3 regions of the Arthrobacter sp. NPDC058192 genome follow, and region 1 is predicted to be linked to each of the others. Evidence: predicted binding sites of a transcription regulator. Region 1 holds the regulator's gene; each other region holds the start of a gene.

Region 1 (6,246 bases):
CGGGTGGAACTGCGTGGCACACAGCGGACCGTTTTCCACCGCCGCGATGAACGGGCCACCGTGCTCGGACCAGGTCACCAGCGGCGCTGCCATCCGGGGCTGGATGACCTCGAAGTCCCAGTTCTGCACCCCGTAGGAGTGGACGAAGTAGAACCGCTCGCCTTCGACACCGGCGAACAGCCTGGACCCCTCAGGCACTGTGACCGTGTTCCAGCCCATGTGCGGCACGACATCGGCGGCCAGCGGCTCCACCTTGCCGGGCCACTCCCCCATGCCTTCAGCCTCGGTGCCGTGTTCGACGCCGGCCTCGAACAGCACTTGGAGTCCGACGCAGATAGCCAGCACGGGCCGGCCGCCCGCGACGCGGCGGCCGATCATGCGGATCGCGTCCACGGACTTGAGCTCCCGCATGACGGTCTCGAAGGCACCGACGCCGGGGACAACGAGCCCGTCGGCATTCAGGACGTCTGCAGGCTTGGAACTGAGGATGACTTCGGCGCCGGCCCGCTCCAGCGCGCGGACGGCAGAGCGGACGTTGCCGGAACCATAGTCCAGCACCGTCACGGTGGGTTTGCCCTCCGGGGAAGCGGGCTTGGTGCTTGCGGCGGGGTCGATGATCGCCCCGCCGCGGAGGATCGGGCCGCTCACAGGGCACCCTTGGTGGACGGGATGCCTTCGACGCGCGGATCCGGTTCGACGGCTGCGCGAAGGGCACGTGCGAAAGCCTTGAACTGGGCCTCGACGATGTGGTGGGGGTCGCGTCCCGCTGTGACGTTCATGTGCAGGCAAATCCCGGCGTGGAGCGTGATCGCCTCGAAGACGTGGCGGGTCAGGGAGCCCGTGAAGTGGCCGCCGATCAGGTGGTATTCCTGTCCTGCCGGCTCCCCTGCGTGGACCAGGTACGGACGGCCCGACACGTCAACGACCGCCTGCGCGAGGGCTTCGTCCAGGGGGACGGTCGCCTCGCCAAAGCGGCGGATCCCTGCCTTGTTGCCCAAGGCCGTGCGCAGCACCTCGCCGAACGTGATGGCCACGTCCTCGACTGTGTGGTGAACATCGATGTGGGTGTCGCCGGAGGCCTTGACGGTCATGTCAATCAGGGAGTGCTTGCTCAGGGCCGTCAGCATGTGGTCATAGAAAGGGACCGACGTGTGGATGTCAGAGACACCGGTGCCGTCCAGGTTGATCTCGACCAGGACCGAGGACTCGCTGGTGGTCCGTTCCATACGGGCGGTCCGGCCCTCGGCGGCGGTAGATCCGGTGTTGCTCATGTAGGTGTGTCCTTTGGAAGAAGGCAGGAGGCGGGCTCAGTGGCAATGCTGCGCGCCAAGACTCTGTGACGGGGCGCTGGCTCCCCATCAAGTTTAAGCCCGCGGCTGGGCGGGAGTGTTCAGGATGCGTTCAAGGGCTTCAAGGAAGGCTGTGGTTTCCGTCTCCGTGCCTGCGGTCACGCGGAGATGCCCGGGGATGCCGACGTCGCGGATGAGGACCCCGGCGTCCAGCAAGCCCTGCCAGACCTCGTGGGGGTTCTCGAGGCCGCCGAAGAACACGTAGTTGGAGTCGGAGGCGGCCGGCTTCAGGCCCAGCCGGGTCAGTTCGGACACGATCCGGTCGCGCTGGCGCTTGATGTCGGCGACGTCCGCCATGAGAGCCACCCGGTGGCGCAGGGCGGCCAGGGCCGTGGCCTGGGTGATGGCAGACAGGTGGTATGGGAGGCGGACCAGGCGCAGGGCGTCGGCGACCTCCGGGGCCGCGGCCATGTACCCCAGGCGGGCCCCCGCCAAGGCAAAAGCCTTGCTCATGGTGCGGGAGACAATGAGCCGCTCCCGGCCCGGCAACAGTGCGAGGGCGCTAGGCGTGCCGTCGTGGGCGAACTCGTGGTAGGCCTCGTCGACGATCACGATGGTCTGGCTGGCCTCGCCGGCGTCGTAGACTGCCTCGACCACATCGGGCCCGAGTCCCGTACCGGTGGGGTTGTTCGGGGAGCACAGGAAAACGATGCTGGGCTGAAGCCCGCGGACCTGGCGGGCTGCGGATTCCGCGCTGAGCCCGTAGTCTGCCGCCCGCGTCCCGACGATGTATTCCGTATCCGTGCCGGACGCCAGCAGCGGGTACATCGAGTACGTGGGAGGGAAGCCGAGCGCTGTACGGCCGGGACCGCCGAAAGCCTGGAGGATTTGCTGCAGCACTTCGTTGGAGCCATTTGCGGCCCAGATGTGCTCCGCGCCCAGACCGTGGCCGAGGTACTCGGCGAGGGCCTCCCGCAGTTCCGTGAACTCCCGGTCCGGATACCGGTTCAGCCCGGCGGCGGCGGCGCTGACAGCCTCGGTGATGGCCGCGCGGACATCGTCCGGGACGCCATGGGTGTTCTCGTTGACGTTGAGCAGGATGGGGACGTCGAGCTGGGGCGCGCCGTAAGGGCGCAGGCCACGCAAATTGGTTCGAAGGGGCAGTCGGTTGAGGCGCTCAAGCTGGTCAGTCACGTGACCAGTTTAAGTGGAACCGGCACGGGCGCTGAAACTGTGACAGCCAGGCGGTGTTCCAAGGTGGCTAGTTCGACGGGACGAACAGCTGCTGGCCCGGCATCACATGCGCGGCATCGAGGTTGTTCAGCTGCACGATATCGGCCACGACGTCGCGGGGATCGCGTTCCGGGGCCACGGAACCTGCGATGGCCCAGAGCGTCTCCCCCGGCTGGACTGTGACGGAGATGGCGGGCGTCACCGTCAGCTGGTCCGCGGAATCCGCCGCCTTGGCCGGAGCAACGAGGAATCCGCTGAACGACAGGATGAGCGCCGCCAGCAGGATCAGCGGGACACCAAAAAAGACGAAGCGTCCGCGCCGAGTCAGGCGCAGCGGCGGCTGCTTTGATCGGCCGGCGGAGACCGAAAAAGCGCTGCGGGCAAAAGAGCCGGGAACCAAACTGGCGTGGGACGCGCTTGCTGCTGACATGAACTGAGCCCTCCTGGACCATACGGTGCCGCCCGGCGTGCTCCACTTACCGCCGCCAACCGGCCAAACTTTCGAACATAAAACCGAACGATCTGTTCGACTCCCCAAACTCTGAATCGAACACATCTTCGAATCCTGCTGGTTCTGTTTTAGCACTTAGTAACGAACGATGTCGAGACTCGCTAGAACAAATGTTTGAAAAAGCTCTGCGGCTGGCCTACTTTTGAGGGGTAGACAACCACTTGTGAACTCGATCATTGGTAGTTGATCAGCAGGGTCTGACATTTCAGGCCTGGTGTTCCCGGTGACAGTAGCCACGGCGACCGGGCGGAACGGAAAGGCATTGGCGAACATGGCAGCACAAGCCACCGGCGGACGGGCAACCTCACGGAGCGCCCAGCCCGCACGGGCCCCTAAGAGCCTCACCGTCCGCCAGAAGAAAATCCTGGAGACCATCCAGCGTTCGGTCACTGACAACGGCTACCCGCCGTCCATGCGCGAAATCGGCGATACCGTCGGGCTCGCCAGCCTGTCGAGCGTCACCCATCAGCTCTCCCAGCTCGAAAAGCTGGGCTACCTGCGGCGCGATCCGAAGCGCCCGAGGGCGATGGAAGTGCTGATGCCCCTGACCCTGGACGAGGGGCCCGCCTCCATCTCGGGTGTCGGGAAGTCCAGCGGCCTCCGCACCGTCGGAGGGCTATCCGTCACTGAACTGGCCAGCGCCACCGACACGGCCATGGTGCCGTTTGTCGGACGCATCGCGGCCGGTGGGCCAATCCTCGCGGACCAAGTGGTGGAGGACGTCATGCCCCTCCCGCGCCAGCTCGTGGGCCACGGCGAACTGTTCATGCTCAAGGTAGCCGGCGACTCGATGATCGATGCCGCCATCTGCGACGGCGACTGGGTGGTGGTCCGCCGCCAGGGTGACGCCGTGAACGGCGACATCGTTGCCGCACTGCTGGACGACGAAGCCACAGTCAAGACGTTCCGTCAGCGGGACGGGCACACCTGGCTGTTGCCGCAAAACACCCAGTACGAGCCCATCCTGGGCGACCACGCCGTGATCATGGGCAAGGTCGTCTCGGTGCTGCGCTCCCTTTAGCGCTAGGCCTTCGCGGCGTCCTTCGCAAGGCGCTTGAGGGCGGCCACGGCGATGGACGGATCGGTGGTCGGCCAGAAGGGCGGAAGCGCGGCCCGCAGGAAGCCGCCGTAGCGCTCCGTGGACAACCGTGAATCAAGCACCGCCACCACTCCCTTGTCCGACGTCGAACGGATCAGGCGGCCGGCCCCCTGGGCGAGCCGGATCGCGGCGTGCGTGGCAGAGACGGACATGAAACCGTTGCCGCCGGACTGCGCAACGGCGCGCGACCGAGCCGTCATCAACGGGTCGTCAGGCCGCGGGAAGGGGATCCTGTCGATGACCACCAGCCGGCAGGACACCCCCGGAACGTCGACGCCCTGCCACAGTGACATGGTGCCGAACAGGCACGTGTCCGGCTCGTCGGCAAACTGCCGCACAAGCGCCGTCATGCTCGACTCCCCCTGGCACAGGATGCTCATGCCCAGCCGCGGCCGCATGGCGTCAGCGGCTTCCTCGGCCGCCCGCCGGGACGAAAACAGGCACAAGGCGCCGCCGCCGGAGGCACGGATCAGCTTCTCCAGTTCGTCCAGGGCCTCCGGCGAGGTTCCCCGGCCGGGTTTGGGCAGGTGCTGGGCAACATAGAGGATGCCCTGCTTCGGATAGTCGAAGGGCGATCCGACGTCGACGCCGGTCCAGCACGGGGCGCCGCTGCCCACAAGGCCGAGGCCGCCGGCCGCAGGCTCGAAGGCCGCCCCGATAGCCAGCGTCGCCGACGTCAGGATGACGGTGTGGTCGGCGAACAATCCCTCACGCAGGCGCCCCGCAACGCTCAGCGGAGCAACGTTGATCAAGGCCGGCGCGCTATCGTCGGGCTGGGAGTAGCCTTGCGCCGGATCAAAGGTGCTGTTGCGGGAGAACCACACCACCTCACGGTTTTCCCGCGCGGCCAGGAGCCGTTCGCAGAGTTCCAGGATGACCATCAGCCGGGAGCGAGCCAGCTGGCGGCCGCCGTCGGCCGTTGTGGAGCTGTCCCCCTTGGAATCGGACAGCGCGGCACGGCAGGCGTCGCGCAGCTGGTCGATGCAGTCCAGCTGTTCCGTGTTCAAACCGTTCGGCATCAGCCCGCTGGGGACTCCGGCAAGGGCCAGTTCCAGATGGGACGCGGCATTGTTCAGCGCGTCCACGGTGATGCCGGTGTGCTTCCGCGCCCCGGAGGCAGCGGCGTGCACCATGGCCACGGAGAGCTGGCCGGAGACCGCGCCGGTGACGCGGTCCTGCAGTTCGTGGGCCTCGTCCACCACCACGACGTCGTACTCGGGCAGGACCGCCAGGCCTTCGAAGGCGCTGACGGCCAGCATGGCGTGGTTGGTGACGACGACATCGGCGTCCGCGGCGTTCTGGCGGGCCAGTTCGCTGAAGCACTCAGCAGCGTGCGGGCACTTTTGCGCGCCCAGGCATTCCATGGAGGTGACGGAGACCTGTCGCCAGGCCCGGTCCGTGACCCCGGGCATCAGTTCATCCCGGTCCCCCGTGGCCGTCTCCTCGGCCCACTCGCGCAGGCGGACCACTTCCTTGCCGAGCTGGGAGGACGGGCCCCCGAGCGCGGCGGCGAAGTGCGGCACGCTGGTGTCCTCGCCAAGGGAAAACAGCTGCCCCTCGGAGGGTTCTTCGGACGGGAAGCCGCCCTCGAGTTTGTGCCGGCACACGTAGTTGGCCCGGCCCTTCACCAGGGCGACCTTGACGGGGCGCTCCAGGGCGGGCGTGATGGTCTTCAGCAGCCTGGGCAGGTCCCGGCCAACAATCTGGGTTTGCAGCGCCAGGGTGGCGGTGGAGACCAAGGTGGGCTTGTTGCTGGTCAGCGAGTGGGCGATCAGTGGAATCAGGTACGCCAGGGATTTGCCGGTGCCGGTACCGGCCTGGACCAGCAGGTGGTCGCCGCTGTCGATCGCGCGCGCCACCTGCCGGGCCATTTCATGCTGTCCGTCGCGGCTCTGGCCGCCCATGCCGGACACGGCACGGTCGAGCAGTTCAAGAACGAACTCCTCGCCGCCCCCGCCGTCGGCGTCCACCGATTTTGCCTCCGCCGTGTCCGCGTCCGTGTCCGCGTCCGCGGTTTTGCCGTCCGTACGGTCAGCGCCAGCTTTGGTCACCGCAGCCTCAGTCATTGCTGATGAAGGGATCCAGTTCAGCGGCCAGTCCTTCACGGACCATCA
Region 2 (6,246 bases), on a different contig from region 1:
ATTCGCACCATGCCCTCCGGCTTGAGCACCTGGCCGGCGGCGGCGCTCCCGGCCCAGTTCACCCAGTTGTAGGGTCCGGTGCAGGCATCGAGGACCCGGCTCCAATTCCGCGAGGCCGAAGACGGGAGGCGTGAGAACAGACCGAGCAGGGGCATCCCGGCGAGGGCGATGTTCTGCCCGAGGACGAGATGGAAGAGCAGCTGCCGATTCGTCCAGCGCGTTCCCGCCGAGGGCAGGTCCAGCTCGTCAGCCGGAGCGCTCTCGATGATCTCCCGGAAGTCGGCCGCAATCCATAACAGGTCCGCCCTGACCTGATCGTTCTCGGAGCCAGTCATTGAAGCCTCCCGTCTACGGCCAGCGCCTCTGAGCCTAGCTTCTCTTAGCTACGCCGCGGGGCTGCGGTACTCGAGCAGGAGGGTGTCGCGCCACTGCCCGGCGTAGGGCCCGTAGCTCATCTGCCCGATGCGGTGGCGGGTGCCGACGATGGTGAATCCGTGGCGCTGGTGCAGGGCGAGGGAGGCCGTGTTCTCGGGGAAGATGTTGGATTGGATGGTCCAGATTCCTGCGGTTTCGCAGTGCCGGATGAACGCGTCCAGGAGTCGGGAGCCGTGCCCTTGTCCGCGGGCGGCCGAACTGATGTAGATCGAGTGGTCGATGACGCCGGCGTAGACCTGCCGGGATGACACTTGGGACGCGGCGGCCCAGCCAATGATGGTGCCTTGGTCTTCGGCGATGATGCGCAGGTCCGGTCGGCGGCTTGCGTCGAAGTCCTCCCACGTAGGCGGGGCGGGTTCGAATGTCGCGTGTCCGGTGGCGATGCCTTCGGCCCAGATCGCTCCGACGGCAGGCCAGTCCTGCCTGGCCAGTTCCCGGATCGGCAGCGGAAAGTCCGGGCTCATAGGGATGCTGTTTCGTTGGTGCGGCCGTGCTGCAGCCCGGTAGCGAAGCCGATCGTCACCGGGATAGGTTCGGGGGTTCCGCAGCAGGAGTCCTCGGCCGCGGCGTCGCTGGGGATGCTGGTGGAGCAGACGCCGGTTTCGGGGAGTTCGAGTTCGACGGCGTCCGCGGCTGCGGTGTCTCCGGCGAGGGCGGCGGCGATGGATCGGACCTGCTCGTAGCCGGTGGCCATGAGGAACGTTGGTGCGCGGCCGTAGGACTTCATCCCGGCCAGGTAGAAATCTTTCTCGGGCTGGGCGAGGATTTTCGCGCCGTGGGCCGGGACGGTGCCGCAGCTGTGGAAGTCCGGATCGATCAGCGGGCCCAGCGCTTTCGGCGCGTCGACGGCCGGGTCAAGGTCCAGGCGCAGCTCGGAGAGGACGGACAAGTCGGGACGGAACCCGGTCGCCGGGATGACCCGGTCGGCCTCGACTCGGCGGCCGTCCACCGCCACTACGGTGACCGAGCCGTCGCGGGTTTCGATGTGGCTGGTGTGGAAGCTGGTGAGCAGCTGGACGGCTCCGGTGTCGACGGCGGCGTGCAGCCGGGCGCCGAGCTGGCCCCGAGCTGGCAGCTGATCGGCGTCCCCGCCGCCATAGGCCCGGGCCGGGGTCGCAGCGCGGATGGCCCAGAGGGCCTCGGTGCCGGGATTGGCGCGGGCGATCCCGGCGAGGTCCAGGACCATGTTCGCGGCCGAGTGACCGGAGCCGATGACCAGGGTGCGGCCGCCGGCGAAGCCATCCCTGGTGACGTCGGGCAGCGGTCCGGTGATCAGACCGGCCGCCCGGGCCTCGCACTCCCCGGGGGCGGGCAGCCCGGAGGATCCCAGTGGCGCCGGAGTGGTCCAGGTTCCCGAGGCGTCAATGACGGCCCGGGCCAGGACCTCGGTGACCTCGCCGTTGGTGTCCTGGATGCGCAGGAGGAACGGGGTCTGGTCGCGGCCGTTGCTGCGGCCTTTGTCCATGCCCTGCCTGGTGACGGCAACAACCCGGGCCCCGGTCTTGATCCGGTCTTTGAGTTGCGGTGTGGCGGCGAGGGGTTCGAGGTAGTCGGTGACGATCTGGTGCCCGTAGGGCAACGCGGTCCGGCGGGGCGATTCCCAGCCGGTGCGCTCGAGCAGGCGGACCGCGGCAGCGTCGAGGTTGTACCGCCAGGTGGAGAACACCCTGACGTGGCCCCATTCCTTCATGGCGGCGCCGGGTGTTGGGCCGGCTTCGAGGACGAGCGGTTCCAGGCCGCGTTCGAGCAGGTGCGCGGCCGCGGCCAGACCGACCGGGCCGGCGCCAATCACGGCGACAGGCAGGGATTCCTGTGATGTCATGCTGTCCTCATTTTCAATCATCGGCGGCACTCGTGATGCCTCTCCGGTAGGGTGCCTGCCCGCGCCGGTGGGGCGGGCAGGCCATGCTGATGGAGGTGGGGTCAGCAGCAGCCCTGCTCGTCATCGCAGCAGTCGTCGCCGCAGCCGGCGTCGTCGCAGCAGCCGGTGGTCATGGTGTCTCACCCCCTCCCCTGCTCGTGTTGGCTATGCGGTTGCCGGGGTCAGCGAGGCGATAAGCGCTTCGACTCTGCCCTTGATCTCGTCGCGGATGGGCCGGACCGAGTCGACGCCCTTCCCGGCCGGGTCTTCCAGGACCCAGTCCTCGTAGCGTTTGCCCGGGTAGTAGGGGCATTCATCGCCGCAGCCCATCGTGATCACGACGTCGGAGTCCTTGACGGCCTCGGTGGTGAGGATCTTAGGGGTCTCGGCCGACATGTCGATGCCGATCTCGGCCATCGCTTCGAGGGCCGCGGGGTTGACCTTGTCCGCGGGCTGGGACCCGGCGGAACGGACCTCGATCTCCCCCTTGCCGAGGGTGGTGAGGAACGCGGCGGCCATCTGGGAGCGGCCGGCGTTGTGGACGCAGACGAACAGGACGGAGGGCTTGTGGCTCATGAGAGCACCTTTCGATCAGCCGCGGCGGCCGCGGCGGAAGTAACAAGGGTGGGGTAAAGGACGCGGACCAGGACGAAGCCGGCGGCGCCGCCGGCCAGCTGCGCGAAAATGAAGCCTGGGGCTGCTGAGGGTGCGATCCCGGCGAAGGTGTCAGTGATCGTCCGTGCGACCGTGACGGCGGGGTTGGCGAAGCTGGTGGAGCTGGTGAACCAGTACGCGGCCGTGATGTAGCCGCCGACGGCGAACGCGACCCGGTCGGTCCTGCCAGAGCGGACCGTGCCGAAGATGATCAGCACCAGCCCCGCTGTGGCAATCCCTTCGCCGAGCCAGAGTCCGGCCCCGGCGCGTTCATGCGTGGAGAACGTGACCGCGTCCAGCCCGAACATCAGGTTCGCGGCCACTGCGCCGGCCAGGCCGCCCAGGAACTGGCCGGCGATCAGGCCTGCCGCGATCCTGGTGTCGATCACGCCCAGGGCCCGCTCGACCAGCGTCACGACAGGGTTGAAGGACGCGGAGACCGGCTGCAGGGCCACGATCAGCGCAACGAGCGCCGCCCCTGTGGCGAGGCTGTTCTGCAGAAGCTGCAGCCCGGCGTCGTCCGGAGACAACCGGGAAGCCATGACGCCGGAACCGACGACGGCCATCACCAGAAAGGCCGTGCCGACGAACTCGGCCGCGGCCCGGCGGGCCAGGACGCTCACGTGGCCTGTCCCCCGATCAGGGCGGCGAGGTTCTGCAGCGCCTCGGTGCGGGCCCGGTAATAGACCCAGACGCCACGCTTCTCCCGGCCCAGCAGACCAGCCTCGTGCAGGATTTTCAGGTGATGGCTGATCGTCGGCTGGGACAGCTCAAAGGCGTCATTCAGGTCGCAGACACACGCCTCCCCGCCCTCGTGCGAGGCAACCAAAGACATCAACCGCAACCGCACCGGGTCCGCCAGCGCCTTCAACAGCGGCGCGATCCCGTCCGCCTCGGACGAGGACAACGGCTCCCGCGCCAGCGGTGAGCAGCACGCAACCGCCTGGACCGGGGTCAACTCCAAAGACATAGGCACACGTAAATATTTACACTTATCTATGTAACGCGCAATCCCTTCGGCGGTCGGTTCGTCTGGTTGGGAGGTTTCGGGCCGCCCTGCGGTCTACGAGGAGAAGATGATGGACGCGCCCTCCGGGGATACAGCGTCCGGTGCAACATGATGGAGAAGTTCTTTTGTCGGCCCGTCCCGCTACACTGAAGATATCGAACATATATTCGAATAAAGGTGTGTTGTGGGCATAATTATCGGTCCCCGCGTGATAGACGCGGGCAGCTCGTTGTTGTCGGTGCTGATCTCCCCGGTCCCCGTCGCGGCCGGATATCCGTCGCCGGCACAGGACTACTTTGACGGGCGGATCGACCTGAACGAGCACCTGATCAAAGACATCACCAGCACCTACGTTGTGAGGGTGTCCGGGGAATCGATGGAAGGCGCCGGGATCAGCGACGGCGACGAACTGATCGTCAACCGGGCCATGGAACCCAAGGACGGGTCCGTGGTTGTCGCGGTTCTGGACGGCGAACTGACCATCAAGCGGCTGCGCATCACGGGAGCCGGCGTCGTGCTGCAGGCTGACAACCCGGCGTACCCGGACATCCGCGTCCCGTCACTGGCGGACCTGGTGATCTGGGGCGTCGCGACCCGTTGCCTGCACCATGTTTGAGGAAAGCCATGTCTAAGCCGACCCCGATGCGGCACATGCCGCAGATCGCGCACGTGGACGTGAACTGCTTCTACGCCTCGGCCGAGCGGGCCTTTGACCCGTCCCTGGAGGGCCGGCCCGTCGTCGTCCTGTCCAACAACGACGGCTGCGCCGTTACCCGCTCTCCGGAAGCCAAAGCCCTCGGCATCCCGATGGGTGAGCCGTGGTTCAAACTGGCCCCGCGGGCCAAGGAGTGGGGCCTCGTTGCCCGCTCCAGCAACTACGAGCTCTACGGGGACATCAGCGCCCGTGTGATGGAGCTGCTGGGCAGGTACTCGGCCTGGCTGGAGGTGTACAGCATTGACGAGGCCTTCCTCGGCGTCAAAGGTACCCCGGAGCAGTTGCTGGCCCTGGGCCGGGCCATGAAGACCACCGTGCGGCGGAACGTCGGGGTGCCGGTCTGTGTAGGGATCGCCGGGACGAAGACGCTGGCGAAACTGGCCAACAAGTGGGCCAAAAACAACCCGGCCTTCGGCGGGGTCTGCCACTGGGACTCCGTGCCCGCCACAGACCGGGAAGCCTTGATGCGCCGCCTGTCCGTGATCGAGATCTGGGGTGTCGCGGCCCGGCTGACCAAACGGCTCAACGTCCTGGGCATCCGGTCCATCCTTGACCTGTCCCGGGCCGATCCGGTCATGATCCGGGACCGCTTCTCCGTGGTCATGATGCGCACCGTCCTGGAACTGCAGGGCACCCCGTGCATCCCGATGGAGGAAGAACGCATCGGCCGGGACCAGCTCATCTTCTCCCGCTCCTTCGCCACTCCCGTCACCACCGCCGCCGGGATGCGGCAGGTCCTGTCCGTCTATGGCCAGCAAGCCTCGGCGCGGCTGGCCCAACACGGCCTCCAGGCCAAAGTCCTCACCGCGTTTGCCGCCACCTCCCACTACAACCCGAAAGACACTTCCTACCCCTCGGTGTGCCTGGCCCTGCCGATGCCGACCTCGGATCCGGTCCTGCTGACCAGGGCCGCCCACGCCCTCCTCCCCCACATCCACGAAGGCATCAGGTACGCCAAGGCCGGCATCATGGTCACCGACCTGCGGCCAACCGGCAACCAGGCACCCCTGGCCCTGTTCGAAAACCAGCACGAGGAACGCCATATCGGCACCCTCCTGGAAGACGTCACCCGCCGCTACGGACGCGGCTCCATCGGTCTGGGCCGCGCGGGCATCAGGACCGGCCTGGACTGGACCATGAAGCGAGACATGCTCTCGCCCCGCTACACCACCCACTGGGACGAGCTCCCCCTCGTCAAAGCCGCCTAAACCGAACTAACCAGCACGACCGCAACATGAAGGAATACCCATGACCATTACCGAGGCCCCCGCCCGAACCCACAACGTCCAGGTCCGGACCGACCTGTCAGGCAAACCCCTCGCCATCCGGCACGACGGACAGATTTGGCTTGTCGATCCCACCGCCGAGTCCCGGCACTGGCAGGGATTGGATGCCGTGCAGGACAGCAGAGGCACGGCAGCCGTCGTCGCCGGTGACCTGGTGAGCAGTGAATATTGGCGGGTTCAGGTCCGGACCGACTCCACCTCTGCATGTCGGGTCGCCACGCTCCGCCGGGAAACACTATCAACGCAATGGCTCCTCGAAAACATCAGCGATGCCGAAGAAGTCACC
Region 3 (6,246 bases), on a different contig from region 1:
ACGCCCTTCCGCTGGGGACGGGCCTGGAGCTTTTGCAGATGCTGGACCAGATCCGCCCGGTTGGCGGTTCCCCCGGAGGCCCGGTGCAGCGAATCGAAGGCGCCCAACTGGGCCAGTCTCTGGATGCTGGGCCGGCTCAGCCGAGAACGGGCGCGCAGATCCGCCAGGGAATCGTAGGGCTGGCCGGCCACGATCCGTTTCAGCTCGGCGCCGGAGAGGCCGAAGATGCCATTCAGACTCAGCCGGATGCCCAGCCTGCCCCGGTCCGGCCCGGATTCCACCCGCTCCACCCGGTACTCGGCCTGGCTCCGGTTGATGTCCAGGGGAAGGATGGGGATGCCCAGCCGGCGGGCCTCGGCGACAAGCAGGCGTTTGGGGTACATGCCGGGGTCGTGTTCCCAGAGCCCGGCCAGGAAGGCTTCCGGGTGGTGCGCCTTGAGCCAGGCCGACTGGTAGGTGGGCACGGCAAAGGCTGCCCCGTGGGCCTTGCAGAACCCGAAGCTGCCAAAGGCCTTCAACGTCCCCCAGACCTTGTCCACCACCTCTGGGCTGTAGTTCCGGACCCGCGCCTCCTTCCGGAAGAACTCCTCCACTTTCGCTTCCAGCACCTCGTTGCCCAGTGCCCGGCGGAACTCATCAGCCCGCGCCAGCCCGCATCCGGTCAGAACGTCGAAGGTCTTCAGGATCTGCTCATGGAACACGGTGACCCCGTGCGTCTCCTGAAGGACCGGCTTGAGATCCGGGTGCGGATAGACCTCCGGCGCGAAGCCGTGCCGATGTTCCAGGAAGGGCCGCACCATGTCTGATTTCATCGGCCCGGGCCGGAAGAGGGAGATGTCGATAATGAGGTCGTTGAATTCCCGGGGCGCCAGTTTTCCGATGAGTTCGCGCTGGCCCGGGGATTCGATCTGGAAACAGCCCAGGGTGTGGGTGCTGCGGATCAGTTCGTAGGTGGGCTCGTCGTCGAGCGGGACCGCGTTAAGGTCAATCCGGCCGTCCTCGGCGATGTAATCCGGGCCTGCCCCGTCCGGACCGGCCGGATGCGCGCCGGCGGCGACCACCTCAGCCTTGGAGGGGTGGAGACGGATCACTTCCCGGACGGCGAAGGCCATGGCGCTCTGCATCCGGACGCCCAGGACATCGAGTTTGAGCATGCCCATCGGGTCCATGTCGTGCTTGTCGAACTGGCTCATGGGCAGTCCCAGGCCGCTGGGCTGCACCGGAGTGCGGTCCAGCAGGGTGGCATCGCCAAGAATGACGCCGCACGGGTGCATGGAGATGTGGCGGGGCAGCCGGTCCAGACGTTCCGTGAGGTCCACCAGCAGGTCCAGCTGCTGGTTTTCGCCAAAGCCGCGCTGCTCCACCCGGTCGGCGAATTCCTTCAGTTCGGGTTTCTCCACGAGGGCTTCGCGGAAGTGCCGGGCAGAAAAACGCCACAGCTGCTTGGCGATCTCCCCGACCTCGCCGTCGTCCATGCCCAGCGCCAGGCCGGCATCCCGCACGGCACCGCGAGCGCGGTAGCCGTTCTGCATGCTCATCAGCGTGACCCGCTCCGCCCCGAAGCGCTCAAAGATCTTCCGGTAGACGTTGTGCCGTTCGGCGCTTTCGACGTCGATATCAATGTCGGGCAGGGTGGCGCGGTCGCGGGAGAGGAAGCGCTCAAAGATGAGGTCGTGCTGGAGCGGGTTCACCTGGCTGACATCGATCAGGTAGTTGACCAGGCTTGAGGCGCCCGAGCCGCGGGCGGCTGCCCGGACGCCCATGGCCATGATCATCCGCGAGACCTCCGCGACGGTCAGGAAGTAGGAGGCGAAGCCCAGCGAGTCGATGATCCGGAGCTCGTGCTTCAGCCGGGATCGCATCTGCTGTTCCCGCTGCCCGGAGATTCCCGGGAAACGGCGCCCGATGCCGGCCTCACAGCGCAGGGTCAGCTCTGCGAGCGCGTCTCCGGCGATCCCGATCACGGACGCTTCCGGGACCACAGGCTGTTTCCAGCCCATATCGGCCACCGGATCCATGCGGCAGCGGTCCGCGAGCGCCTCGGTCTGGGCGAGAAGCCGTCTGAGGTCCGCCGTGCCGTACCCCGCGGCGTGGATAATTTCCCTGCCCAGTTGCAGCATCTGGGCACCCGATTTCAGCCAGCCCTGCCCGTTGGGCTGCAGCAACGGGGCCGCGGAGAGTTCGGGGAGGGATTTGAGCGTCCTGGCGGAGTCAAGCACATCAGCTGTTGCCGCGCCGTCCTCGGCGACATACCGCACGGCGTTGGTCAGCACCGCGGGGACCCCGTGTTCTGCCGCAAGTTTGAGCATGCGCACCGCGTGGGCGGTGCTCAGTGCTTCCCCTGGCGGGCTGAGCTGGGAAACGACCTCCGCGGCAAGGGTGCCCGGCGGCATGGCGTCCAGCCAGCGTTTGAACAGGGTGCGGGGGCGCAAGTACCGGCGGCCGCCCATGGCGCGGCCGACGTCGGAGTCCGGGCCGATCAGCACCGTCAGGACCGGCTGGAGGGTTTCCGGGTGCAAGGTCCGCGAGGCCAGTTCGGCCCTGGTGACGGCCACCGGCACCGTTCCCCCGGCCTTGCCCGTGGTGCGGGCATGGGCGTCGGAGATCAACCGGCACAGGGCCCGGTAACCGGCGCCGTTGTTGTGCCCGTGCGCCAGCACGACGACGCGTCCCCCCAGCTGGGTACGGAGGTCGCCGTCGTTGTCAAAGACCGCGAGGTCCACCCCGACGATCGCCTCCAGTCCCGCCGCCATGCACGCTTTCAGGTGCTTTACTGTTCCGTACAGTCCGTCCCGGTCCGTGCAGGCCAGCGCGGTGGCGCCGTCGGCGGCTGCGGCGGCGGCAAGTTCATCGGGCCACGAGACGCCGTAGTGGGCGCTGAAGGCGGTGGAGACATGCAGGTGGGTGAAGCTCATGCTGGTTCAGCCCTCCGCATGGGGTGCAGGGCGTCGTGGATCCTCACAAGCCGCCACCGCCCGCTGCCGATATGCCGGCTCAGGTCTAGGGTGAGGGTGGGTTCTGCCGCGTCCTCCCCCGCAGCGCGCACCTGGACCCGCCAGATCTCGTGGTCCACCAGCCCCGCACCGCTCCCGAGCGGCGCCCGGCTTTCCTCCGTCCACCACTGGCGTCGTTCATACCAGCGGACGGGCTCAGCGCAGACCGTGTAATGCCGGCCTTTCCAAACGAGGCGCAGGGGCTGGCCTGAGGGCAGGCAGGCCACCTCCACGGACTCGCTGAACATGCCCACACTGCCTCCCGACCCCGTCCGGGCTGGGGCCGGCCCAGTCCCCGCTTCGGCTTTCCGCTTCTAGCGCTTCTTCTAGTAGTTCTTCTACTATTTTTCCTCAGGTATTCGAACATATCTTCGAATAAAACCAGTCTACGCCGGAGGCGCTGCAAAACCCATCTCAGGGGTGGACGGACGCTGATGCAGGTAGCAGGATTGAGCCATGAGCTCCCATAACGCACTCCTGAAGCACGTAAGGATCGCCGCCAAGGAATCAATCTTGGTGGCGACTTTTGATATTGAAGGCAACATTCCCGGCCAGGGCGCATATGTGGTGGGTCTCCTGGCGGCCACCCCGGACTACTCCCATCAGCGCAGAATGGGGATCGAATTCATGAATGGTGAAGCAGTTTCCTTCTTCTGCTTCAGCCATGACGGCACCGAGGAAAATTTCGACCTCAACGGGGTCGAGCACTCGGGCAACACCATCACCGGCCATTTCCCGCTCGCCACGGTGCTGGGGCTGCCGAAGGGCCACCTCATGACGGCGTTCAGCGACGCGGATGGCCGGGACTACCAGGCCAACGTGCCCGTGGAAGAGGCCTTGTAGCCGGCGGCATCTGGCGCACCGGCTGCCGTCGCGTTTTTGTAGCGGGGACGGCCTAGTCCGGCGACCGGTGGAGGACAAAGATACCGCCGAACGCGGGCTGGTCCGGCCGCTGCCGGTCACTGTCGGTATATTCGTTCAGCACAGCCTCGATCCGCGTGACGAGGTCCTCAACGTCGCCCTCGGAGAGGTGCAGAACGAAGCGTGAGAGACTGGCGAGCGCATCCGGCCCCGCTTCCGTCAGCTCTTCCCGAAACGCCTCCAGCGGCGCCAGCGGACCGCCCGGGCCGGCCTCATTCAGTGCGGTGTCCAGGTTCCAGGACCGCCCCGTGGAACGATACGGCTTCTCCAGCGCACCGCTGACTCCCGTGCGGACTTCGGCGGGCTCAAGAAATCCGGTTGTGAGCAGTTGCCGCACGTGATAGAGAACCGTCCCCGGGTCCTGGCCCAGTCGGTCGGCGAGCTGCTTGTTGGTCAGCTCGTGGAGCCCGCACAGGCGCAGGATCCTCAAGCGCAGCGGATGGGCCAATGCCTTAATCTCCCGGGCGCTCGCTACGGGTTTTTTCTTGTCCGGGATCTTCTGCCCTGCGTCCGCCATGTCTCTATCCTACAAACTGATGTACTAAACTCAACCACCTTGAACTTTCTCAATCAATGTGGAATGGTCCACCTATGACCATTCCCGCGGGCCAGGTAAAAGAACGGCAACGTGCGCCGCTGGGTGCGTCCTACTGGAAGCTGTGGACCTCATCCGGGTTGTCCAACCTCGCGGACGGCGTCTTCAAGATCGCGCTACCGCTTCTGGCCGTTCAGCTCACTCAGTCCCCCACAGCGGTCGCCGGGCTTACCGTCACCGCCACGCTTCCCTGGCTTCTCTTCGCCCTGACTGCTGGGGCGCTGGCCGACCGGCTGGACCGGCGCAAGCTCATGTTGTGGGCCAACCTCAGCCGCGCGCTCCTGCCCGCCGTGCTGGTCGGCCTCATCCTGCTGGACTTCGGCTCCATTGCGGCACTCTACGTCGTCGCATTGATGGTCGGTGTGGCTGAAACGCTCTACGACACTTCGGCGCAGTCGATCATGCCCCAGGTAGTCCAGCGCGATCAGCTCTCGCGCGCTAACGGCCGGCTCTACGCCGTCGAGCTCACCACCAACCAGTTCGTGGGCCCCCCGCTGGGCGGGCTGCTGGTGGCCCTCGGCGTCGTTGCGGGTTTTGCCGTGCCGGCGGCACTGTGGCTCGCCGCCGTCGGTGTCCTGCTCATGGTCCCGGGGACTTTCCGCGTTGAGCGGGAGCAGAAGTCGACGCTGCGATCCGACATCGGTGAGGGTTTGCGGTTCCTCTGGAACCAGAAAATCCTTCGCACGCTCGCGGTGATGACCGGAGTCTTCAACTTCGCGTCCAGTGCGGCATTCGCGGTCCTGGTGCTGTTTGCCGTGGGACCGGCCTCAGAAATGAAACTGTCCGAGGTGGGGTTCGGCCTACTCCTGACGACCTCCGCTCTCGGCTCCGTGGTCGGCTCGTTCATTTCCGAACGGGTGGAGGCCAGGCTGGGCCGGTCAAAGTCGCTGACGCTCACGGTCTTCGGGGGTGCGCTGTTCATCGGCGCTCCCGCCCTGACCAACAACCCCTATGTTCTTGGCCCGGTCTTCTTTGTGGGGGGCATTCTGATCGTGCTCTGGAACGTCATCACCGTATCCCTGCGCCAACGCATTACTCCCAACGGACTGCTGGGCAGAGTCAACAGCGCCTACCGCCTGCTGGCCTGGGGCACCATGCCGCTCGGGGCGGCAGCGGGCGGCCTGCTGGCCCAATGGCTGGGCCTGCAGGCCATGTTCGGCATCATGGGAGTGCTGACCCTTGCCCTACTCGGGATGATGCCCATCCTCACGGACAAGGCAATCGCCGCGGCCGACGTCGAATCCTAGGCGGCACTCCAACCGGCAGTTGTTACCTCACGGCCGAGTCAGCTGCCGGCTTTGTACACTTCGAGTTCCAGCGCGATGAACGCATCGACCATGGCGCGGTAGGTCTTTTCGACGAGTTCGACGTCGATGTCCTTCTGTTCCGCTGTCGCCTTGACGTGTTCGAGCACGCGCTCCACGCGGCCCGGCGCCCGAACCTCTGCACTGTCGGCCTTCAGGGTTCCGGCGATCCGGATCAACCGCTCCCGGCGGCCGATCAGCGCCACAATCTGCTCATCCACTTCGTCAACTGCCACCCGCACAGCTGCAAGCTGCTCCTTGTCGGCCTGGGCGTCTTTGTCGAATGTGTGATTTGTGGACATGTTTCTGACAGTATCCAAAGATGCAGCCACGAGTCGACTTAATCTCACTGGGTGTCCGCAGTGTTGCCGCCTCCCGCAGCTTCTACGTTGACGGCCTTGGATGGCCCGTCCACCGGGAGGTTCCCGGCGAG

Evidence for each region. The regulator LexA, encoded in region 1, represses DNA repair genes until DNA is damaged. The targets are predictions, from matches to a motif close to TCGAACANNTGTTCGA.
Region 2: the regulator LexA is predicted to act here: its motif matches at 4,115-4,130, upstream of ACFVVK_RS00335 (LexA family protein).
Region 3: the regulator LexA is predicted to act here: its motif matches at 3,353-3,368, upstream of ACFVVK_RS14005 (DUF6504 family protein).

The regions. Positions count from the first base shown of each region.
Region 1 covers NZ_JBHVVJ010000022.1:9,424-15,669, reverse strand. The annotation lists gene hisH (imidazole glycerol phosphate synthase subunit HisH) at 1-648, opposite strand, end outside; gene hisB (imidazoleglycerol-phosphate dehydratase HisB) at 645-1,271, opposite strand; gene ACFVVK_RS18910 (histidinol-phosphate transaminase) at 1,365-2,483, opposite strand; gene ACFVVK_RS18905 (LysM peptidoglycan-binding domain-containing protein) at 2,551-2,952, opposite strand; gene lexA (transcriptional repressor LexA) at 3,305-4,054, shown strand; gene ACFVVK_RS18895 (ATP-dependent DNA helicase) at 4,057-6,198, opposite strand; gene hflX (GTPase HflX) at 6,191-6,246, opposite strand, start outside.
Region 2 covers NZ_JBHVVJ010000001.1:55,065-61,310, forward strand. The annotation lists gene ACFVVK_RS00305 (DinB family protein) at 1-335, opposite strand, end outside; gene ACFVVK_RS00310 (GNAT family N-acetyltransferase) at 384-899, opposite strand; gene ACFVVK_RS00315 (FAD-dependent oxidoreductase) at 896-2,257, opposite strand; gene ACFVVK_RS00320 (arsenate reductase ArsC) at 2,462-2,872, opposite strand; gene ACFVVK_RS00325 (aquaporin) at 2,869-3,573, opposite strand; gene ACFVVK_RS00330 (metalloregulator ArsR/SmtB family transcription factor) at 3,570-3,920, opposite strand; gene ACFVVK_RS00335 (LexA family protein) at 4,144-4,575, shown strand; gene ACFVVK_RS00340 (Y-family DNA polymerase) at 4,602-5,882, shown strand; gene ACFVVK_RS00345 (hypothetical protein) at 5,923-6,246, shown strand, end outside.
Region 3 covers NZ_JBHVVJ010000013.1:65,451-71,696, reverse strand. The annotation lists gene ACFVVK_RS14010 (DNA polymerase III subunit alpha) at 1-2,915, opposite strand, end outside; gene ACFVVK_RS14005 (DUF6504 family protein) at 2,912-3,247, opposite strand; gene ACFVVK_RS14000 (hypothetical protein) at 3,450-3,836, shown strand; gene ACFVVK_RS13995 (ArsR/SmtB family transcription factor) at 3,889-4,431, opposite strand; gene ACFVVK_RS13990 (MFS transporter) at 4,506-5,756, shown strand; gene ACFVVK_RS13985 (chorismate mutase) at 5,795-6,115, opposite strand; gene ACFVVK_RS13980 (VOC family protein) at 6,136-6,246, shown strand, end outside.